Regions from separate parts of the Priestia sp. KCTC 13724 genome, predicted to be linked through region 2. Evidence: riboswitches for the same ligand, from Rfam matches in the RefSeq annotation. Region 2 holds a riboswitch; the other holds the start of a gene.
The links. A riboswitch is a leader RNA that binds a small molecule or an ion and turns the genes downstream of it on or off. The one in region 2 is predicted to bind glycine.
Positions count from the first base shown of each region.

Region 1: it holds a riboswitch for glycine, as region 2 does, so the genes downstream of both, AC1UFB_RS08815 (ACT domain-containing protein) here and gcvT (glycine cleavage system aminomethyltransferase GcvT) in region 2, are expected to answer to the same signal.

Region 1 covers NZ_JBXDLD010000058.1:5,617-17,914, reverse strand. Annotated here, with positions in the region: gene AC1UFB_RS08830 (PH domain-containing protein) at 74-751, shown strand; gene AC1UFB_RS08825 (cysteine-rich CWC family protein) at 755-940, shown strand; gene AC1UFB_RS08820 (PFL family protein) at 963-2,324, opposite strand; gene AC1UFB_RS08815 (ACT domain-containing protein) at 2,339-2,611, opposite strand; glycine riboswitch at 2,702-2,777, opposite strand; partial or broken gene AC1UFB_RS08810 (carboxypeptidase) at 3,102-3,233, opposite strand; gene AC1UFB_RS08805 (cold-shock protein) at 3,592-3,792, opposite strand; gene AC1UFB_RS08800 (DUF3900 domain-containing protein) at 3,974-5,044, opposite strand; gene AC1UFB_RS08795 (Nramp family divalent metal transporter) at 5,216-6,472, shown strand; gene gltC (glutamate biosynthesis transcriptional regulator GltC) at 6,511-7,413, opposite strand; gene gltB (glutamate synthase large subunit) at 7,551-12,104, shown strand; gene gltD (glutamate synthase small subunit) at 12,121-12,298, shown strand, end outside.
Region 2 covers NZ_JBXDLD010000171.1:74,156-86,453, reverse strand. Annotated here, with positions in the region: gene gcvPB (aminomethyl-transferring glycine dehydrogenase subunit GcvPB) at 1-1,304, opposite strand, end outside; gene gcvPA (aminomethyl-transferring glycine dehydrogenase subunit GcvPA) at 1,297-2,643, opposite strand; gene gcvT (glycine cleavage system aminomethyltransferase GcvT) at 2,675-3,763, opposite strand; glycine riboswitch at 3,870-3,951, opposite strand; glycine riboswitch at 3,955-4,043, opposite strand; gene AC1UFB_RS19745 (DEAD/DEAH box helicase) at 4,230-5,906, shown strand; gene AC1UFB_RS19740 (YqhG family protein) at 5,893-6,714, shown strand; gene AC1UFB_RS19735 (YqzE family protein) at 6,752-6,943, opposite strand; partial or broken gene AC1UFB_RS19730 (cupin domain-containing protein) at 7,088-7,686, shown strand; gene comGG (competence type IV pilus minor pilin ComGG) at 7,765-8,184, opposite strand; gene comGF (competence type IV pilus minor pilin ComGF) at 8,147-8,575, opposite strand; gene AC1UFB_RS19715 (type II secretion system protein) at 8,572-8,907, opposite strand; gene comGD (competence type IV pilus minor pilin ComGD) at 8,891-9,361, opposite strand; gene comGC (competence type IV pilus major pilin ComGC) at 9,327-9,638, opposite strand; gene comGB (competence type IV pilus assembly protein ComGB) at 9,652-10,710, opposite strand; gene AC1UFB_RS19695 (ATPase, T2SS/T4P/T4SS family) at 10,691-11,062, opposite strand; gene AC1UFB_RS19690 (hypothetical protein) at 11,101-11,454, opposite strand; gene AC1UFB_RS19685 (hypothetical protein) at 11,467-11,892, opposite strand; gene AC1UFB_RS19680 (replication-relaxation family protein) at 11,904-12,298, opposite strand, start outside.

The sequences.
Region 1 (12,298 bases), on a different contig from region 2:
TTAATGCAACACTAGTGGCATAGCATATATACTTTCTATTATCTTGTACGTAATCCGCTTTGGTAATTTTATGGTGGAGCGCTATGAAAAGCACCTTCAAGTTCAATACGGGCTATTAAACAAAAGCTCGCTTACGATTCCTTTTGAAAAAATTAAGGCGGTTACAGTTGAAGAAGGTTTGCTTCAGCGTTTATTTGGTTGGGGAGCCATTTCGTTAAAAGTCGTAACTTCTGATTTAGAGCAAAAAGTGTATTTACACCCATTTTTAAAACAAAAGGAAATAACGGAGGTTTTTTCAGAGTATCTTCCTACTTATCGTTATCTTGAGTTTAAGCCAAACGTAGTGCGCAATTATGTATGGTATAAGCTATCATATGTCTTCATTACAGCTTGCATTGCAGCAGTAGCAATCAGCTTTTGGAAAGTTCAGCTTGTGTGGGGAGTGGTTGTCATTTTGTTAGCTACTTCGTTGTTAACATGGTTTGGATATCACCAAGGAGGCGTAGCGATGACCCATGAATTTTTAAGTATTCGATCGCAGTTTATTACTCGAAAAACAACGGTTATGCAGCGCAGAAAGATTCAGGATGTAAAGGTGAAAGCAAGCAGCAGGTTTTGGGAAAAAGGATGTCGTCATCTTATTGTATCAACAATGGGTCTTGGTTCTTCCTACGGAGTTGGCTATTTACCGGAGCGCATATGGAAGCCGATCTTTGATAAAGCTACACATTGGGATGTAAAGAAAGAGTGAGTTATGATTAACATAACCTGTCCACTGTGTGGAAAAAAGAATGGATGTCAGCATGTTTTAAAAGAAGAAGAGTTTACTTGCTGGTGCGCAGAAGAAGAGTTTCCAGATGCGTTAAAAGCAAAATCTAGTCATTCTTGCATTTGCAAATCTTGTCTGCAAGCGTATAAAGAGAGTCAGCGTGAAGAGTAATGATTACGCTGACTCTTTTTACTTAATTAATCAATGCTTGTAGGGGAGCGGGAATTCGTCCACCGCGATTTACTAATCGCTCAGAGCTATAAGGGTTAACACCCATGACTGGAGCTCGTCCTAGAAGACCACCGAATTCTACCATTTCACCTTCACTTTTACCGGGAACAGGGATAACGCGTACTGCGGTTGTTTTTTTGTTAATCATTCCAATTGCCGCTTCATCAGCAATCATTCCTGAAAGCGTAGCAGGACTAACATCTCCTGTTAAAGCAATCATATCTAAACCAACAGAACATACGCAGGTCATCGCTTCAAGTTTTGATAGATTTAGAGAACCGTCGGTAATACCTTTAATCATCCCGTTATCTTCACTGACTGGAATAAAAGCCCCACTTAGACCACCAACGTAAGAGCTAGCCATTGCGCCTCCTTTTTTCACAGCATCGTTCATAAGTGCTAACGCAGCAATTGTACCATGAGTACCCACACGTTCTAACCCAATTTCTTCTAAAATTTCAGCAACGCTGTCGTTAATAGCATTAGTAGGAGCCAGTGATAAATCCATGATGCCAAAGGGAACGTTTAGTCGTTCAGCCACTACGCGTCCAATTAACTCACCAGCGCGCGTAATTTTAAATACCGTCTTTTTAATTACTTCAGATACCTCACCTAAATCAGCATTAGGATGACGTTTTAGTGCATTTAAAACAACACCAGGGCCACTAACACCTACGTTTAAGACCACTTCACCTTCACCTGAGCCGTGAAAAGCCCCGGCCATAAATGGATTATCTTCAACAGGGTTACAGAACACAACCAGCTTGGCGCAAGCAATGCCATCACGATCTTTTGTACGGTTAGCCGCTTCTTTAATAATAACGCCGAGCTGTTTTACAGCATTCATATTAATACCGGTACGAGTGGTGGCTACTGAGATTGAAGAACAAACGCGTTCTGTTACGCTAAGAGCTTCAGGTAACGCGTCTAGCAACGTTTGATCACTCTTTGAAATTCCTTTATGAATAAGAGCTGAGAAGCCTCCGATAAAATCGACACCAACCTGTTGTGCAGCACGGTCTAATGTTTTAGCGAGCGTGATTGTTTGTTCAACCGTTGTATGACCTAAAATCTCTGCGATAGGAGTAATTGAAATACGCTTATTTACAATTGGAATTCCATATTCTTTTTCAACCTGTTCAGCAGTTTCTTTTAATTCACCTGCATATGAAACAATTTTGTTGTAGACATTTTGATTCATTGTTTCAAAGTTAGAATCAGCACAGTCTCTTAAACTGATACCCATTGTTACTGTACGGATATCGAGGTTCTCCATTTGAACCATTCGGATGGTTTCCATCATTTCTGTTAAAGCAATACTCATATTTATTCCTCCTTTTATACGCGATGCATAGCTTGAAACGTTTCTTCAAGCTGCACGTGAATTTTTAAACCAAGCTCTTCGCTAACGTTATTTAAAGAATGTTGTAGCGAGTTTAGTTCAATAGCTGATACATCGACAATCATCATCATCGTAAAGAAATCTTGTAATATTGTCTGACTAATATCGAGGATGTTAACACCTTGATTTGATAAGACAGTTGTGACGCTTGAAATAATCCCTACTTGATCTTGTCCAATTACGCTAACCACAGCGCGCTTTTGTTGCATAATAATCACCTCAAAAATAATATAGAAAATAAAAAAAGAGATTGGAAGAATCCAATCTCGAATAGGTCATCGAATAACATACGTATGTATCGTTACTCTTCTGTCCTTTTGCCTGAGATTGTGAATCCTTCGGCGCCGCCTAAGCGGTCTCTCCAGAAGCTGCTCCTGTTGTAGTGTTATCCACAACAATCATTGCTTGGGGAATATTCAATTTAACATTGGCTCAAAAACCAATAGAAAAATCATATCAACAAAAGAAAAGATAGTCAATGTTTTTTGAACATTTCTATTGTTTCATCATGTTTACTTAGAATGGGAGAGTGTTTTGTGCTATATCACACTTAAAAATAGAGCAATGGAAGCAAAAGGTGAGAGGAGAGGTAGGAGCTAAGGCTTTTCATCAATAGTTCAGCAAAGGGAAAAGGGTACAATTGTTATAAATAGAAAAAAAGGAAAGAGCCTATCAGTCGCTTTCCTGTGATAATTTTTATTACTCGTCTTCTCCAGAAGGGCGAGTTGTTTGGGAGGCAAGCGTGTCCCAAAAGCTTGTATCTGCATTTTCTATTGAGCCATCTGAAATAGCTCTTACAGTTGAGTCTAAAGTAGTGATTGTTTGTTTAATGTGCCATTAGTTAAAAAAGGCATGAGCTTAAAATACTGTATTTTGAGAATATTTAAAGTAGAATGTAAACAAATTATTGTAACTGTACAAATAAGTGAAAGTTAAGACGAGGAGAAAGAGGGAGAGGGCGGATATCGCAGTGGATGGCTAGTTACTGATTATCATGAGATGTGTAATAAAAAATTAGGTATTATAAGAATACTATGCTATACTAAGTTTACCATTTTCTTTACCAGTTACTATCTGTGTTTTGATGTTCCCTATTCATTCGTGAGTAGGGTTTTTATTATGTCCAAATTTCAATGTAAATTAAAAACAGACTCTACAAGTAGAGTCTGTACATAGATGTCCGTATTAATTACGCTTTTTGAACGTTAGTAGCTTGAGGTCCACGTTGACCTTGCTCTACTTCAAAAGTTACAGCTTGACCTTCATCTAAAGATTTGAAACCTTCGCTTTGGATTGCTGAGAAATGTACGAATACATCGTCTCCGTTTTCGCGCTCGATGAATCCAAAACCTTTTTCTGCGTTAAACCATTTTACTTTACCTTGTTCCATTGTTGTTGCCTCCTCGTGTGCTTTGCACACATTGTGTTACTATTCTTGCTCAAATCTTCAGACGAAAGTTGTTAACTTGTCAATCCTTGCCGAACAAAAATAATTCTTCTTAAGAATAACAGAAACAGTTCAGTATTGCAAGTAAAGTAAAAAATAGATGCGTCCGTTTATTATTTTTGGCTCATTCTTCCCAGCGCTTACTGCTGATTTTCTCAATAATCCCGTGCAAATCCCCAGGCTTATGAAACTCAATCGGAGACGCGCCTTTTTCAAACAAAATCGATTCTGCTTCAATTAACGCCACGTAGCGTCCGTTCACTTTCGCTAAGTGAATATTTTCCCCGAAATCCGCTAACAGTCCTTTAATCTCCGTTTCGCCAAGCTTCATTTTAAGCTCGGCATCAGGCGTATGCTCGACGATATGAGCAGCAGCTTCCATAACTTGATTGGTATCCAAACGTTCTTGAAGCTCACGCTTTTCACTTGTTGCCCACAGTTCCATGTCCGACTCAAACTGTTCAAGTTCTACGCTTTCTGCTTCAAACGTTTCGCTGACGTGTTCACGCACCATATCCATCACTTGTGTTTTCATAACCTCAGGCATCGGCTCGTTGTAGTCAATAAATTTCAAGAAATCTTCAAAGTAACGAGCGTGAGACGCTTGGTGGATGACAAGTTCGCTTTCTTCGACCATGCCTTCTTCAGGCATGTATGGGTATTGAATAGACTTCATGTTCTTGGTTGTAATGGCCATTTCGACATGGCGAATGAGCGTTGATTCATCGGTGATTGAGGCAACTTTGGGCTCAAAATCACATTTTAAAATAAATACAAACGCCTGATCGAAATATTTGCGCGGTACAGCGGATATAACTAAAAAAGCACCGCCTCGTACAGCTGCGGTATCTAAATATGCGTGAATAAACTGTTCGCTATTTTCCTCAAATTCCTCCTTTGCCGTTGCAAAGCGCGTGCGATGAAATAAATTATAGTTAGGATTAGAATCTAATGCGTGCCCAGGTTCCGTGACAAAGTAACCAAGCTTTGTAGGAACTTGTTCAGCTTTTGGATGGCGTTCAACCTTACGTTTAACAATTTTTTTAAACTCACCGTCTAAGAAGTCTTTAATTGAGCTTTCTTCGTATTCTTCTGTATTCAGCGTTTGAAAATGCTTGTAGCGTTTGTCTGCTTGCTCGTCTTTACCATCTACTTGGATGACGTAAAAAGATAAGAAATTAATTTTAAAGTCCATAGATTCACCTTGTTTCATTAAAGAGTTCATCATTTCAGTATAGTAGAAAAAAGAAAAAAGCGTCAATGATAAATAAAGTATCGAAAGGGTTGAAAAATCTAAACTTTCTAAAATTTACAAAAAATAGTATAATAGATAACGAGAGTCTAGTAAAACAAAGGAGGGAATTGTATGACTGTAGAATTACATACGAATGAAGCACCTACTCGGCTGAGGAGTCGACTTTCAAAAGTAGGTCCGGGATTGATTACGGCTGCAACGGGTGTAGGAGCAGGGGATTTAGTAGCCGCATTGGTAGCGGGAGCGACGCTTGGGATGACGTTCGCATGGGCTATTGTAGTAGGGGCCATTTTAAAGTACTACTTAAATGAAGGCGTAGGAAGATGGCAATTGTCAACTGGACAAACTATTTTAGAAGGCTGGAATTCAATGGGGAAATGGGCTACCAGCTATTTTGGAGTGTATTCAGTCATTTGGGGGTTTGTATTTGGAGCTGCTGTTTCATCATCATGTGCCTTAGCCATGCATGCGTTATTTCCTCAGCTCCCGCTTTGGGCTTGGGCTATTATTCATGCACTTATTGGTTTTTTATTAGTTTGGAATGGGAGATATGCATTGGTTGAAAAGCTAATGACTGTTTTTGTTGGCATCATGTTTGTTACGGTTGTAGGCACTGCCATATTACTATCTCCAAATTTAACAGCACTTGCTGGAGGCATGGTACCAAAAGTACCTGAAGGATCGCTGATGAACGCTCTAGCTTTAATTGGAGGAGTAGGTGGTTCTATTACAATGGCTTCTTACGGATACTGGATTCGTGAAAAAGGCTGGAACCATCGTTCGTGGATTTCAATTATGCGCCTTGATTCAGCTGTTGCTTATATTGTAACCGCTATCTTTACGCTGTCTCTTCTCGTAGTAGGAGCGGAGTTTTTATTTGGGACAGGCATAACGTTGAGTGGTGAACAAGGTCTTATTCAGTTATCGAGTATGCTAGGCGAGCGCTTTAATGAACCGATGCGCTGGCTGTTTTTAATCGGTTTTTGGGCAGCTTCCTTTACGTCATTGTTAGGGGTATGGAACGGTGTACCATATCTATTTGCTGATTTTGTTCGCATTATGAAAAAAGAGGCGAAAAATCCAGGGGTCGTCGTGGAGAAAACCAAACCATACCGTGCGTATTTAATCTGGTTAACATTTCCTTCCATGCTTTTATTGTTTATTGGAAAGCCTGTTGGCCTTATTATGGCATACGGGGCGCTAGGAGCGTTATTTATGCCATTTTTAGCCCTGTCGCTACTTTGGCTTTTAAATTCAAAGCGAGTAGAAAAACAGTATCGTAATCCATTATGGAATAACATCATGCTAGCTGTCTGTATTTTATTGTTTATTGTCTTAATGGTAAACGAACTCCTTAATATTTTTTAAGCATATATAAAATAGAACAGTATAAATGAAGAGTTTCTTCATTTATACTGTTCTAACATAGCGAAAAAGGATTTAACAAACTCATAAAAAATTTGATCAGAAGGTGCTAAATTTCGGTTTCTTGGAATAATCATTCCGACTGTTCGTTTTACTTCAGGTGTGTGAATAGGAATCTTTGTTGTAAACCTGGGCGTTGTTTCAGAAACGGTGCTTTCAGGTAAAAGTGTAATTCCCATACCTGCAGAGACTAGCCCTTTAATTGCGTCTAAATCTTCACCTTCAGATGAGATATTTGGCATAAACCCAGCTTGCTTACAAGCATCTACGGCAATCTTACGAAGCACAAATCCATTTGGGAATAAAACGAAATCTTCGTTACGTAAATCGCGGAGGCGTAAATTTTCCTGTGTTGCTAAAGGATGACTTGAAGGAACAAGTGCCAGTATCTTTTCTGTAAATAAAATGTGCCCTTCAATATCTTCATCGTCTACTGGTACAGGGCCTAAAAACGCAATATTAATATCCCGCTTCTTAACGGATTCAATTAGAAATTTATAAGACCCTTGTCTTAAATGAAAAGCGACGTTTGGGTAATTCTCTTTAAACGCAGATATAATCGTAGGCAATAGATGACTTGATAGACTGGTAGGAAATCCAATTTTAATCGTTCCTCGCTCAGGATCTAAATATTCATCCACTTGTTCCTTTGCGTAATCAATTGCTTTCATGGCCGTTTCTGTATGTTCTAGAAACAGCTTTCCAATCGACGTTAACTTTACATTTCTTCCTTCTCTTTGAAATAACTCCACGCCCAGTTCATCTTCTAAGTTGGCAATTTGTCGACTGATAGCAGACTGCGCAACATGCAAATGTTCAGCTGCTTCAGATACGTGCTCACGTCTGGCAACTTCCATAAAATAGCGTAATTGTCTAAGTTCCATCGGCTTACTCCTTTTCTATATATCAAAATGAGATTGGTTTCATCTAAATTATATATTGTTTATATTAATTTGAAAACTTAAAATATAAACAAGTGGTCTTAATAAATAGATAAAGAAAACGAACGGGGGAGAAAAATATGACATACAATCAAATGCCGAAAGCTCAAGGTCTCTACCGTCCTGAGTTTGAGCACGATGCATGCGGAATCGGATTATATGCACACTTAAAAGGAGTGGCATCGCACGACATCGTAAAAAAAGGACTAAATATGCTTTGTCAACTCGATCATCGCGGTGGTCAAGGAAGTGATCCGCTAACGGGTGATGGAGCGGGACTAATGGTTCAAATTCCACATGACTTTTTCACAAAAGCATGTACTGATTTTTCATTACCTCAAAAAGGTCGCTACGGTGTAGGTATGATCTTTTTCTCAAATAATGAGCAAGAACAAAAAGAAATCGAAGGGTATATCAATGCTTTAATTGAACAAGAAGGACAAACGCTTGTAGGCTGGAGAACTGTACCAACAAATGTCGGAAAAATCGGAAAAGTAGCAAAGGAAAGCTGTCCGCACGTGCGCCAAGTATTTATTGGTGCAGATGAAAGTATTACAGATGATTTAGCGTTTGAACGCAAACTATATATTATTCGTAAACAAGCTGAATATTGGGCAGCAGAGCGTAAAAATCGCGTTTACTTCTCAAGCTTATCTAGCAGAACGATTGTTTATAAAGGTTTATTAACACCAGAGCAAGTAGATGCATTTTATCTTGACCTACAAGATGAAAACTTTACATCTCCTTTTGCTTTAGTACACTCACGCTTTAGTACAAATACGTTTCCAAGCTGGGAGCGCGCGCATCCAAACCGTTATTTAATTCACAATGGAGAAATTAATACGCTTCGTGGAAATCAAAATTGGATGAAAGCACGTGAGCAGCAGTTCGTATCAGAAGCTTTTGGTTCAGATCTTCATAAAATACTGCCAATTTTAGATAGTGAAGGTAGCGATTCGTCCATTCTAGATAATGCGCTTGAATTCTTTGTGTTAGCAGGTAGAAAGCCAGCGCATGCTGCAATGATGATGATTCCAGAACCTTGGACTGAAAATCCTCATATGTCTGATGAGAAGCGCGCATTTTATGAATACCATAGTGCTCTTATGGAGCCGTGGGATGGACCGACTGCTATTTCATTCACTGATGGAAAACAAATTGGTGCAATTTTAGATAGAAATGGGTTGCGTCCAGCGCGTTATTATGTGACAAAAGATGACTATATTATCCTTTCTTCTGAAGTAGGGGTTATTCCAGTAGAAGAGGACAATGTTCTTTATAAAGAGCGTTTAAGCCCAGGGAAAATGTTGTTAATTGATTTAGAAGAAGGACGCATCATTTCAGATGAAGAAATTAAAGCTGAAATGGCGCAAGCGGAACCGTATCAGCAGTGGTTAGATGAGCAGATGGTAAAGTTAGCTGCTTCAGCTGATGAAAAGCCAGAATCTTTTGATGACTTAGTTGTTCGTCAAAAAGCGTTTGGCTATACGTATGAAGATATTCATAAATATTTACTGCCGGTTGTGAACGAAGGAAAAGATCCGTTAGGTTCAATGGGGAATGATACGCCACTTGCAGTTCTTTCAGATCGTCCTCAGTCCTTATTCAACTATTTTAAACAGTTGTTTGCACAAGTAACGAACCCACCGATTGATGCAATTCGTGAGCAGCTGGTGACGTCAACAATGACGCTGCTAGGTGCAGAGGGCAATTTGCTACACCCAACAAAAGAAAATAGTCGTCGCATCCAGCTAGAAACACCAGTGTTAACGAATGGACAGCTTCAAACATTAAAAGAAGATAGCATTAAAGGTTTCAAGAGTGCTGTTCTTTCAACGGTATTTAAGGATGATTTGAAAGCATCTTTAGAAGATTTATTTAACGATGCAGAAAAAGCAATCGTAGAGGGTGCTAGTATTTTAATCTTAAGTGATCGAGAGATTAATGCAAACCGTGCACCAATGCCAATTTTATTAGTTGCAAGTGCTCTTCACCAGCATTTAATTCGTCGTGGTAGTCGTACAAAAGTCAGCTTAGTTATTGAATCTGGAGAAGTTCGTGAAGTTCATCATTTTGCAGCTTTAATTGGTTATGGAGCAGATGCAATTAATCCTTATTTAGCGTTTGCAACGTATGATTATGAAATTGCAGCTGGCAATTTAAAAACTTCTTATCAAGTAGCGGTAGCGAAATATGTAAAAGCAGTTACCGAAGGCGTTGTAAAAGTAATGTCTAAAATGGGGATTTCTACTGTGCAAAGTTACCGAGGAGCTCAAATTTTTGAAGCAGTTGGAATCGGTGAAGAAGTTATTGCAGCTTACTTTACAGGTACAGCATCTCAGTTAGGAGGAATTGGCTTAGATGTCATTGGAAAAGAAGCGCGCACACGACACGAAGCAGCTTATGCTGAAGCGTACGAACAGACTTTAGAGTCAGGAAGTGACTTCCAATGGCGAAAAACAGGTGAGCATCATGCGTTTAACCCGAAAACGATTCATACCTTACAATGGGCTTGTCGAAAAGGTGACTATGATTTATTTAAGCAGTTTTCAGAAGCTGCAAACGAAGAACGCATCGGGTTCTTACGTAACCTTTTTGCCTTTAAACAAGAACGCCCAGCTCTTTCAATCGATGAAGTAGAATCTGTGGATTCTATTGTCAAGCGATTTAAATCAGGTGCTATGTCGTTTGGTTCTTTGAGTGAAGAAGCACACGAAGCATTAGCAATTGCGATGAATAAATTAGGTGCTAGAAGCAATAGTGGTGAAGGTGGAGAAAATCCAAGACGTTATGAGCTTGATGAAAACGGTGATAACCGTCGCAGTGCCATTAAACAAATTGCATCAGGGCGATTTGGTGTGAAAAGTCACTATTTAGTGAATGCTGATGAGTTGCAAATTAAAATGGCTCAAGGCGCTAAGCCAGGAGAAGGTGGACAGCTGCCTGGGAACAAAGTATATCCATGGGTTGCAGATGTACGTGGATCTACTCCGGGAGTAGGCTTAATCTCTCCTCCGCCACATCATGATATTTATTCAATTGAAGATTTAGCTCAGCTTATTCATGACTTGAAAAATGCCAACCGTAACGCTCGTATTAGCGTTAAGCTTGTATCAAAAGCAGGTGTTGGGACGATTGCAGCTGGTGTTGCAAAAGGTGTGGCAGATGTAATTGTTATTAGTGGATACGACGGTGGAACAGGTGCGTCACCAAAAACGAGTATTAAACATACGGGCCTACCTTGGGAGCTAGGTTTAGCAGAAGCTCACCAAACGTTAATGTTAAACGGTCTTCGCGAGAAAGTAGTGCTAGAAACAGACGGAAAGCTAATGACAGGAAAAGATGTTGTTATGGCAGCACTTTTAGGTGCAGAAGAGTACGGATTTGCTACGGCTCCGCTAATTGTATTAGGTTGCATCATGATGCGTGCTTGTCATTTAGATACATGTCCTGTTGGCGTAGCAACACAAAATCCAGAGCTTCGTAAAAAGTTCTTAGGTGAGCCAGATCATATCGTAAACTATATGCGCTTTGTTGCACAAGAAGTTCGTGAAATTATGGCAGAGTTAGGATTCAGAACGGTAGAAGAGATGGTTGGACGTACAGATGTGCTGCATGTTAGTGAACGTGCACAGTCACATTGGAAAGCGCAGCATTTAGATTTGACAACACTTTTACATCAGGTAGAGGGTGTTCGTACGTTTAAGACGCCGCAAAATCATAAAATTGACCAGTCTCTAGATGTGCAAAAAATCTTACCTGCTGTACAGCAAGCGATTGAAGAGCAATATCAAGTGGATCTTTCGTTAGATATTCACAATACAAACCGAGTGGTAGGTACCGTTGTTGGTAGTGAAATCACCAAGCGTTATGGTGAGAAAGGATTGGCTGAGGATACGATTACGCTTCGCTTCTCAGGTTCAGCTGGTCAAAGTTTTGGAGCATTTATTCCAACTGGTATGACGCTTCATTTAACAGGAGATGCCAACGATTATATCGGTAAAGGCTTGTCAGGTGGAAAGATTACAGTATCTGCGCCAAAGCAATCCACTATCGTTTCAGGTGATAATGTTATTGTTGGAAATGTTGCGTTTATCGGTGCGACAAGTGGTGAAGCGTATGTAAGTGGCAGAGCAGGTGAGCGATTTGCAGTTCGTAACAGCGGTGCGCATGTTGTGGTAGAAGGTATCGGTGATCACGGCTGTGAGTATATGACAGGCGGTCGAGTTGTTGTTCTGGGAACTGTTGGTAAAAACTTCGGTGCAGGTATGTCAGGTGGTATTGCATACGTACTAGCAGATGATAAAGCAGAATTTAAGAAACTATGTAACCAAGAAATGATTGGTTTTGAAGGTTTAGAAGCTCAAGAAGCTGACGAAGTAAAAGCGATGATTGAGCGTCACCTTGAATATACAGATAGCCAAAAAGCAGCGTTTATTTTAGAAAACTGGTCACAAATGAGCAGTAAGTTTGTAAAAGTTATTCCAAATGACTATAAGCGTATGATTACTCGAATTGAAGAACAAAAAGAAGCGGGGCTTTCTGAAGAGGAAGCAATCATGAGCGCGTTTGAAGAAAATGCACAGCAAGAAAAAAAGTCAATTTCAAAACAACAAGAAGCGGTAGCTCAGTAAGAAAGGGGAGAGTAAAATGGGAAAACCAACAGGATTTATGGAAATTAAACGTGAAAAAGGCAAAGAAAGAGATCCTTTAAAACGTTTAAGTGACTGGAACGAATATGCTGCTCCTTTATCTGATGAAGCACTGAGTCGACAAGGAGCACGATGTATGGATTGTGCAACTCCATTTTGTCATATGGGGATGGATA
Region 2 (12,298 bases):
TCTTTTGATTCCGTTTCAGTTGGTTCAATCATCATGCACTCTTCGACAATAAGAGGGAAGTAAATTGTCGGTGGATGATACCCAAAATCAAGCAGTCGCTTCGCAATATCCAGCGTGCGAACACCGAGTTTCTTTTGCCGCTTCCCTGATAAAACAAATTCATGCTTACAATGACGATCAAACGGTAAATCATAATGCTCTGACAATCGTCTCATCATGTAGTTTGCGTTTAATACCGCATTTTCCGTTACCGCTTTTAAACCATCTGGACCCATAGAGCGGATGTACGTATAAGCACGTACGTTAATACCAAAGTTGCCGTAAAACGGTTTAACTCGGCCAATGGACTGTGGGCGATTGTAGTCGAAAGTAAAGCCGCTTTCCGTTTTGACTAGTACCGGTTTTGGTAAAAATGGAATTAAATCTGCTTTTACACCAACTGGACCAGAACCTGGACCGCCACCACCGTGTGGACCTGTGAATGTTTTATGAAGGTTTAAATGTACAATGTCAAAGCCCATATCGCCTGGTCGTGCTTTACTTAATACAGCATTTAAGTTCGCTCCGTCATAATAAAGCTTACCACCAGCTGCATGAACGATTTCTGCCATTTCCAAAATATCTTCTTCAAAAAGACCTAACGTATTTGGGTTTGTTAACATAAGAGCTGCTGTTTCTTCGTTTACTACTTTACGAAGATCATCTAAGTCTACCAAACCATGCTCATTAGATTTTACAGTAACTGTTTCAAATCCAGCTACTGTTGCCGAGGCTGGATTTGTACCATGAGCTGAATCAGGAACGATTACTTTCGTACGCTTCGTATCACCTTTTGCTTCATGATAGGCACGAATCATCATTAACCCCGTCCACTCACCATGAGCACCTGCTGCTGGCTGAAGCGTAACTTCATCCATGCCTGTAATCTCTGTTAAGTGCTCCTGCAAATCATACATGAGCTCAAGAGCACCTTGAACCGTTTCTTCATCCTGAAGTGGATGAATATTAGCGAAGCCTGGAATACGGGCTGTATATTCATTAATTTTTGGATTATATTTCATTGTACAAGAACCAAGCGGATAAAAGCCAGAGTCTACTCCATGGTTACGTTTTGAAAGAGCAGTATAGTGACGCATAATGTCTAGCTCAGACACTTCTGGAAGTTCTGGTGCTTCGGTACGTACATATTCTGCTGGCAACACTTCCGTACTGGTTACTTCCGGCACGTCTAGTTCTGGTAATGAATAGCCAACGCGTCCTTCTTTACTCATTTCAAAAATAAGCGATTGATGTTGATTATGCATAAAGATCCCCCAATTCCTTCACAAGTTGGTCGATTTCTTCTTTTGTACGGAGTTCAGTAAAAGCAAGTAGCATGTGATCCTTAAGCTCATGATAGTCTCGGCCTAAATCATAGCCACCAATGATATGCTTCGCTAATAACTTTTGATTTACTTCCTTACTAGGTTGAGGTAGTTTTACAACCAACTCATTGAAAAATGCCCCATTAAAAACAACATCTACTTCGCTTGCTTTTAATGCGTTATATGCATAATGCGTTTTTGATAAATTTTGCGTAGCCATTTCCTTTACCCCTTGCTTTCCTAAGGCAGTCATCGCTACTGAAGCTGCAAGTGCATTTAACGCTTGATTTGAACAAATGTTTGAAGTTGCTTTATCACGGCGAATATGTTGCTCACGTGCTTGAAGCGTTAAGACAAAGCCGCGCTTACCATTTTCATCAATCGTTTGACCAACTAAGCGTCCTGGAATTTTACGCATTAACTTTGTCGTTGTAGCAAAGTAGCCGCAGTGAGGACCACCGAACTGTGTTGGAATACCAAAAGGTTGTGCATCTCCTACAACAATATCAGCACCAAACTGACCCGGAGGAGTTAACAATCCAAGAGATAGTGGATTGCTTGATACAACAAACATTCCTTTTCCTTGATGAGCAATGGCTTCAATTTCTCTTAAAGGTTCTACTTGACCAAAGAAGTTTGGATACTGAACGATGACAGCCGCTACATCATCATCCATGCGCTCCTTCAGCACCGTCAGATCCGTTACGCCGTCTTTGCTTGGTACTTCTACTACTTCAATGTACTGACCTGCTGCGTACGTTTCTAACACAGCTCGTGATTCAGGGTGAACTGTTTCTGAAACTAACACTTTTTTCTTTCTCGTTTGACCTGCACTTAACATGGCTGCCTCAGCAAGTGCTGTACCACCATCGTACATGGATGAATTGGCAACATCCATTCCTGTTAGCTCACAAATCATCGTTTGAAATTCAAAGATAGCCTGCAGCTCTCCTTGCGAAATTTCAGGCTGATATGGTGTATAAGCTGTGTAAAACTCTGAACGCGAAATAACGTGATCAACAATAATTGGCATATAGTGATCATAAACACCTGCTCCTAAAAATGAAGCGTATTCCTTTACGTTCTTATTTTTAGTAGCTAAGTTTGTTAACTCTTTTACTAGCTCAGATTCTGAGGCCGCTTTTTTTATATTGTATTCCCCTTGGAAACGAACGCTTTCTGGGATATCTGAAAACAACTCATCCACTGAAGACACGCCAATTGCCTTTAACATTTGCTGCTGATTTTCTGATGTCATTGGTAAATAACGATGTACCATTCTTTTGTCCCCTCTCTTTAATTACCCAACATTATTTTGAACGCTTATAAAAAGGTGTCTTCACGACTTTTGCTTTTAAACGTCTTTTTCGCACTTGCACATACACTTCTGTACCTAGCTCAGCATGTTTAGCATCGATAAGTGCAAGACCAATGCTTTTATTTAAAGTTGGCGATTGTGTGCCTGTTGTAACAAAGCCAATCTCTTCTTCCTCACTAAACACTTCATATCCATGTCGTGGAATTCCTTTATCAATCATTTCAAGCCCAACAAGCTTGCGGTTTGGTCCTTCTTCACGCTGACGCTTTAATACCTCTTTGCCGATAAAATCTTCTTTATCCGTTTTCACTGCGAATCCGATACGTGCTTCAATTGGCGTAATATCTTTTGAAAGCTCTTGACCATATAAAGCTAAAGTTGCTTCAAAACGAAGCGTATCTCGTGCTCCTAATCCACACGGAACTACCTCTTCACTTTTTAAAAGCTCAGTCCAAAGCGTTACTACATCTGATGCAGAACAGTACAGTTCAAAACCATCCTCGCCTGTATAACCTGTACGTGAAACAAGCGCTCTCACACCTGCTACTTCTACATCATCTTTAAATGTAAATGGTTTCAAGTCAGATAATGATTCATATGTTAATTTCTGTAAAACACCTTGTGCAGCTGGACCTTGCAAAGCTAGTAAAGCAAACTCACTTGAACGATTTACAAGCTCAATACCCTCTGGCTTATGCTGCTGTAGCCATTCGAAGTCTTTTTCAATATTTGCTGCGTTTACAACAAGCAGGTAGTCATCTTCTCCTTTTTGATAAACAAGGAGATCATCCACTGTGCCCCCATCTTCATAGCACATCGCGGTATATAGTGCTTTACCTGGACGTAATACTGAAACATCATTCGTCATAACTTTTTGTAAAAATGCCAAGCTATTTGTCCCTTTTACATCAAACTCTCCCATGTGAGAAACATCGAACAGGCCAGCTTTTGTACGAACCGCATGATGTTCTTCTTTAATAGATGAGAATTGAACTGGAAGAGCCCAACCTCCAAAATCAATAATCTTTCCACCGTACTGTTGATAGACATCGTAAAGTGGTGTTTTGTTTAGCTCAGTCATTTAACATCCTCCTCATATAAGGCCATTTGCTTTGGTTTCGGGGAATCATCGTATCTTTTTTACACATAAAAAAGGACAGAGAACTCCCTGCTGTATAGCAGGAAGTCTCTGTCCTTTTCACCTGAAAGTTTACCCGTTAAATAGGTTTGCCTCGTGGGTGGTCTATTCGAAATAGACGCTCTCCAGAGTTGCGTCCAACAAGAGTCTTTTTGCCTGAGAGATTCACATGTTGTTTGCTCCTTCGGCGCCACTTTAAAGCAGTCTCTCCCCTTGTCATCATTCGCCTCTATAAAGTTTGTAATTTTGGGCATACTACTAAGAAACTATTACTTACACACATCAATAACAAAATAGTTCATTTAGTGACAATCTATTTTCTATTTTGAATTTTCTAAAATATATTTTTATCCTACATGATTCTGTTCAGCAGTTCAATAAAAACTTTCAGAAAGGAGCAAAACTAACGATGAACATCAGTATGAAGAAAGATGAAGCATGGGAATCTACTTTTTTAAATAAACTTGAGCAAGACGGCTCTTGGTCTGATTGGGAAATGTATAAATTAGCATATGAAATCGAGGAGCAAACGTTAATTACTGAATTTGAAGGTCTGCAAGCACCTCGCCATTTAACAGACCTAACCCCGCATCCACACCAGTTAGAAGTAGCTAAAAAAGTGGTAGAAGAAATGAATGGAAAAGCGATTTTAGCTGACGAAGTGGGGCTTGGAAAGACAATTGAAGCAGGACTCATTTTAAAAGAATATATGATTCGTGGTCTTGTGAAAAAAGCCCTTATTCTTGTACCAGCATCACTTGTATCCCAATGGGCAATGGAACTTAACCATAAATTTTTTATTCCTGCTGTTCCACAAAAGAAAACATACGTGTGGGAGCAATGCGACATAGTAGTATCATCCATTGATACAGCCAAGCGCTCTCCTCATCGCGAAATTGTATTAGAACAAGATTATGACCTTATCATCATCGATGAAGCTCATAAACTAAAAAATAATAAAACAAAAAACTATGAGTTTGTTCAAAGCTTAAAGAAAAAGTTCTGCTTATTATTAACAGCGACACCAATTCAAAATCGAGTAGAAGAGATTTTCAACTTAGTTTCGTTATTAAAACCAGGCCACCTAGGAAACAAAGATTATTTTGCTGATTTATTTTCTGCTAAGAAACGTTCTGTTCAAAATGATGAGTATTTAAAGGAACTCGTTAACAAAGTGATGATTCGAAACCGCAGGCAAGACACAGGTATTGAATGGACAAAACGAATTGTTCAAACCGTTCCTGTTGAGTTTTCATCTGAAGAACGAGAGTTGTATGATCAAATCACTTCATTTAAGCAACATTCAAATTTACCCAGCAGTTCCTTTGCAATTTTAACATTGCAGCGCGAAGCTTGTAGCAGTCGCGAAGCAGTATTTATGACCTTAAAAAGCATGCTTGAACGCCAAGAGGACGAAAACAGTGAAAAAGCTACTCAGATGCTTAAACCACTCCTTGAAAAAGTACAAACCGTTCCTCAAAATGCGAAAGCAGAAAAGGTAATTGAATTAATTCAACAGATTAATGATAAAGTCATCATTTTTACGGAATATCGAGCAACTCAGCTTTATTTACAGTGGTATTTAAAACAACACGGTATTACATCTGTTCCGTTTAGGGGTGGATTTAAGCGTGGAAAAAAAGACTGGATGAAACAGCTTTTTGAAAGCCATGCTCAAGTTTTTATCGCAACGGAAGCTGGAGGTGAAGGAATTAACCTTCAATTCTGTCACCATATCATTAACTACGACCTACCTTGGAACCCAATGAGATTAGAGCAACGAATTGGACGCGTTCATAGACTGGGTCAACAGCATGATGTGCACATTTATAATCTAGCAATTGAGAATACAGTCGAAGAACATATTTTAAAGCTACTTTATGAAAAAATAAATTTATTTGAGCGTGTTGTTGGTGAGCTCGATGAAATTTTAACCAAACTAGAAATTGATAACATTGAAGATCACATTCAAGATATTCTTCTTCATTCACGAAGTGAAGGAGAAATGAAAATTAAGATGAACAATCTTACATCCATTATTGAATATCACGAAGATGAAGAAGGTGAACAGCATGCAGCAAACTGAAATTCATCAATTTCTCAAAAAATATTTCACGGCACATAACTGTGACTTGACAGAAGACGACCCATCTTATTTGAAGGTTCAGCTTACTATTGAAATGGATAAAGAGCTTATGAACCGACCTTTTTATTGGCATTATATTGAAAAAACAGGCGGGAAACCTAATCCTGCTTCACTTACGTTTATCACCGATCCAACTTATGATGATTCATCTGTACAAGGCGAAAAAATTCACTTTGGCTCACCGCGTTTACATCAAATTTTTGGGTCAGCCCAAAAGTTTGGAGGATTCGTTCACTTATATGAAAAAATGCATTCTCACTCACAATCGCAGCGTTCACTTCAGCCTTGGCTTGCTTTAAATATGAAGGTTTCGTATAAGTGTGACCGAAAAAAAGATGAATTACTATCGCTTGGGTTAAATTTAATTACGGGAGCGATTCTTGATAACTTTCAGCTGATGATGTCCAAACAAAACTTCACGTCAAAGATTCCTGATTATTGCTTTACGCTATCGCCAATTATTCGCCCCAAAAGCGGAATTTCAAGATTATCAGCTTATGTGGAAGATCACATTTCAAAGCAGCCGATGGATTGGGCAAAAAAAGCGCAAGAAAGATGGTATGAAGACCTTGCACTTTTAGATCATTTCTATGAGAATATGGAAGAGCTACCCGAAAGCTATACGACAGAAAAACAGGCTTTACAAGATTTATATGAGCCTGTTATTTTAACGAAAATTGTAAACGGCGGATTGTTTTACTTGTCTGAACAAACTGTTAATCATCACCTTTCACGTCATTTCGTATAAAACATTCTATAAATAAAAAAGGTAAAAAGAGCGCAGGCTACTTTTTACCTTTTTTCGTATTTCGATACCAGATTTGAAATGAAAGAGGAATCATTCCAAACCACCTATTAAAAAACGGATCTCGTGTCTTTTTCTTTTCAATTCGTTTGGTTTTACGAATTTCTTTCGGTTGATCCATATATTGAACAAGCTGCTGCGTTACGTACTTCACGTAGTCGTTTGTTTTCACATCATCATCTCCTACGAACTAGTATATCCTCGCTGAAAAGCTATTAATCAAAAGCAAGAAAACTTTGTGATGATGTAACACATTCTTTCCTGACTAATAATATGATACGTTATATTCTTTTGTAAGAAAGAGGTTGAAACAACTATGAGTCATTCTGGATTTGTTCCTGATAATTCGAATATTAAGAAGACGTCTGGTACACCAAACTTATCGTTTAACTACCAAAACAGCGTATTATTTAAACGAAACACCAACAACATTGCGTATCAAGTAACATCTACACAGCTCCCTGCCATGATTGGTTGAGCTTTTGTAGACTTATATTTAACTAAAGGCTATATGAGAGAACCCCATTGGCACCCAAATGCTTGGGAGTTAGATGTGGTGATTTCTGGAGAAGTCGAGGTATCAATTATAGATCCCGATACGAGCACCCTGCATACGTATCGTATTAAAAAAGGAAATGTAGCATTTATCCCAATGGGTTGGTGGCACTGGATTGAACCATTAACAGAAGAAGCTCCCTTCACCTTTTCTTTAATAACGACCAGTTTGAATCAGCAGAAGGTTCAGACATCCTTCGCTTAACACCTCCTGAAGTGTTTCAAAAAGCTTATAATGTCAACGAAAGCCAAATTAAACAAGCATTGGAACCCATTGATGAAACGGTTGTGATTGGGCCTCCTTTCACTAACCATTCAAAGCGTAATGTAGAACATCATCATGTAAAAATCAAATATTAATGATAAAGATGTTGAATTTGATGATTAACAACAAAAGACCTTGATTTCTTCATAAACTCAAGGTTTTTTGCTCTATCTCTAAACCCAGGCAATTACCTTACCGCTTTCTCGCTGAAAAGTAATTGTATGAATAAGCTGTCTTTCTTCTTTTGTAGCGCAGCGAACTTGAATAGTCACACTATCCTCTGTCTGCCTTAGTATTTGGTACTTAACGGTTCCTGAATCATAAGTTAGTACCCCATCGCTTTCTTGTGAAAAATTATTTGTTTGAACGTCTGCTTGTAAATCTCGGACTCCTTTTTGCAGTAAATAGTCTAATTCATAGCGCTGATTTACTTCGGCATAAAACGTACTTTTCGTTACAAAATACACCAACTGGTGGGATAGTAAAAATAAAAATAGCGCACTAAAGGCTAGTACAAAGGGAAGCGCAAAACCCGCTTGGTACGCTTTCCTATCTTTATTCAACATCCATAAATGTTTTAATCGTTGTTTCATGAATTTCACCGTGTTTATATACCACCTTAACATGAAGCAGATTGCTTTCGTATTTGTACTCAATTAACTTCACAAACTGCAAGACAACTTCATGACCACTCTGGTCAACCCTACGCCGAACCTTATCATTAAAAGGTTCATACGTAACTAAAGGCTCTCCATCTATTCGTAATGATAAAATTCTTTCGTTAACGCTAACATGATGCGCTCTTCGATACTCCTTTGTTAACTGCTGAATAAAGATTTCCCATTCCATTTCTGTTGCTAGGTCATCAGGGGCATATTTTTGGTTAGCCAATGACAAGACAGGCGGAATAAAGGATACTATTACAAAGAAAATCGTTAAACTAAGCAACATTTCTACTAATGTAAAACCTTTTTGGTTCCTCATTTTAACGTAGATTCACATCTTTCTATGATTTTCTGATTAGTTCTTTTCCAAGAAACACACCACTTTGGAACCGGTTCTTCTTTGAATACAAGGAGGTATTCAACCCCGTTATACATCCTCTTTTCAGAGAGTAAGTGCTTTTGATCAGCATCCGTCATGACTTTTTCATACAAAAGCGCATCTCCTACATACATTCGCTTCTTATCTTTTTCAGCTTGTATTGCTTGAATATATAAAGGAACAATCACAGCGGTGAGCATAATCAGCGCACTGAATGCTACTAGCATTTCCAGTAATGTGAAGCCTGTTTGATTATTATATTTTCGTAACATAAAAGCGTCCTCTTCCAATTTGGAACGTGACCTTATATGTTTCTTTGTTACTTGAAATAAACAAGCTTTTTGCCTGCGAAATATTTCCTTGCTCATTATATTGAATCGAACTTGTACCACTGCTAAACACAACTCGAATATTCGAATGATAACCTCTTTGCATAATGGGCCTTTCAGCTCCAATCTTAAGCAACAAATATCGGGAGTTGGCTGGCTCAAATGTAAGCCTTGCCGGACGCTGAGTAGTGATGGCTATTTGTTGCGTATAAAAGGTATCTGCTTGAAGTTGTCGTAAAAATGAGGTTAACTGATAGTGGGCCATAAGAGGTTTTAAATTGATGACGATGATTAACACCATAACTTGCACAATGGCTAACACGATTAAGGACTCGATTAGCGTAAAGCCTTTTTGATTCATTTTACGAGTTTCCATCACTCGCTGATACGCGTCCATCCGTACCTATTGTAATTTTCGAACCATTTGGACACACCGTTCCTTCTTTTAAGTATCCTCCGCTTTCAAGCTCGTTTAAAGTAGGCTTTGTTCCGTTTTCAAGCTCATACACCTGCACTTGTGCTTCCACTGTTTTCACTAAAGCCGAGCATCCTTTATTGTTAATAACAGCGTTATGCTTTAATACATTTGGCACCATAATAAGCAATAGCACTGTAATAACTAACATAACAATGAGCATCTCAATTAAAGTAAAACCTTTCTCATTTTTTAACATGTTTGAATCCCCTTTATAAACTCGACATAATTTCTAGCATTGGCATCATGACTGACATATACATAAGTAGAATAACGATACCAATAAAGGCGAACGTAATGGGCTGAACATATTTGAGAATGTGAAAAACCCATTCTTCCATTCTCTCAACCATATATAGGCTGTAGTCGTACAATTCTTTTGCTAAATCCCCATTTTTTTGTCCATGAACAACGACCTCTGCTAAATCTTTTTGATAATAAGGACGTGTTTGTAAAATTTGATTAAGAGATTTTCCAGCGGCAAGTTCTGTTGTGAAAAGCTTAGCTTCTTCTCTAAAAAAAGGATAGTGTTGCTGCAGCTGAAAGAGCGAGAGACACTCATAAATTGATAGTCCACCTTTTAATAAATTACTCGTATGAACCGCGAAAAAATAGGAGTTAAACAGCTTAGTGAACTGCTTCATAAAAGGAATTTTCATTAAAATGTTCATTTTCTTTACAGGAGCAAGCTTTTTTGTACTAATAAGATACAGACCTCCTATTAGCAACAAGATTCCAGAGATTCCAAGAAGTGCGTGTGGAAAGTAAGACATAGTCGACATAAAGATAAGAAGAAATGGTGATTGTTCGTGTCCCATTGTTTTATAAAGAGACTGAAAATGCGGTAACAAAACGGTGCTTAATATAAATAAAATCCCAAGGATGAAACTTAAAAGTAAAAGTGGATATTGTACTAGCTTTTGAAATCGTTTCTTGTTTTTTATCTTCTCACTTAGCATATGACTACTTTCTTTTAGCGCAAAATGAAGATCTCCATGCTGTTCAGCAAAATAAAGGTAGCTTAATACGTCTCGGTGAAACTTCAGTTTTAGAAGACAGCTGTGCAAAGACTCGCCTTGACGCATTGCCATTAAACAAGCATCCACATCGCTACGCTGCTTCGCTGATAGCTGGAATGCTATAAACGATAAAGCTTGAGATAGCGTATATCCTTTTTCAACAAGCTTCGATAACTGACTTAAAACTTTAGCTTGTTTGGAAAGTCCCCAATGTTTGTTTGATGTCTTTCGTTTAATAAGACCCCCACCCATCTAGCGCATGTGAATACAAATACCCAAGCGCAATACCTTTTCGAATTGCATCTCTTAGTCGTGCATAATCATATTGAAATTCCTTTCCTTTCACTTCATTAATTACTTCGTTTACTTCCCTTCCATATAGAAGCTCATACACGCTAGCCTGTCTATTTAAACGCTCTTTCTTACATAGCGGATGACATCTTCCTTCACAAAAATTACATTTTATTTCGACTAATCGCTGTGCAGCTACGGCTACCAACGTTTGTTCAATTTCTTGAATACTAACACCAAACTCAAGCAATCGATAAATAGAGCCTTTTGTATCTTTCGTATGCATAGTTGTCAGTACTAGATGTTCTGTCATGATAATAAGACGCTTTTGAGCTGTTTTCGACTGTCAAATTAGGTAATTAACAACTGTAAGGCTGCTTTCGTTAACATAGGCAACAATTGAATAAACACATAAGCAATACTTGTTTTTGTTAACCAAGAGATACTTTTTTCTTTAAAACTTACAATGTACAACAATCCAGCCATTGTTATCATCACACTAGCAATTGGATAAGATATCATGCATACAATATCTAAGTAAGGCCCGATATTATCATACGCTACATTGGCACCAATCTCTTTTGTTCGCTCGACAGGATGGAGTGCCCAATCTAGCAACCCATTGAAAGAGGCTGACGTTCCTAGTGTAGCCTCTTTATTTATGAATTCTGTAATCGTTCCTACGGTTTGAACTTTGCCCCACATGAGAATACCTCCCTAGAATCCTGCTGTTACTGATACGAGCAATCTCATAAGCATCGGTGATAACTGGACAATGATATAACCAATTGTTGCACCTTGCATCATTTCTAACGCTTTAGGTCGATTTCCAAGCAGCCAATAGATGCCTGCTGCACTAAAGGCTAAAAATGCAAGTGGATAAGATAAACCTTGAACTAATTCAGTTAGTGGATTAAATGCATCGATGACTTTTCTGGAGACTTCTTCTTTAACAGAGGCTGAAGCTGTTGTAGCTGCAAATGACATAGAAGGTTGCATAGTGAAGAAGACAGGAAACATAGCACCGAAAACAAATGGCATACCTTCTTGCCCTGTAATAACGTCTGTGGATTCTTTGACTGGAGATGGATTTAAAAACTCTTTAATCGTACCAACCGTTTGAATTTTCTTAGATGTAAACATATGAATTCCTCCTAATAAAAATCTGTAATGGTAAAAACCTCTACATTTAAGCCTTCACAGAGCTTTAGTAATTGCTTACGTCTATAATCAGTGGTGGTCATCCAGATAAGTTTAGGCTTTGTTTTGTATGCTCCTGAGTTAAATAACTGACGATACTTATTAATTTTCAGTTTGTTAACACTCATCTTTTGAGTATGGTCAATTTCAATAATATGATCACTCCCTCTTTCTTCGAAAATGGCATCACAAACCACCTTCACGTGGCCTTCTATCTCTAACAAAACCTCATTTTCCCATGTCTTCGGACAACCATACGCAATGTATAAGTAATTTCTCATGATATAATGACGGGCTTGAATAGTTTTTTTACGAACTTTATCGCAATCAACGCGTTCTCTCCCTTCCT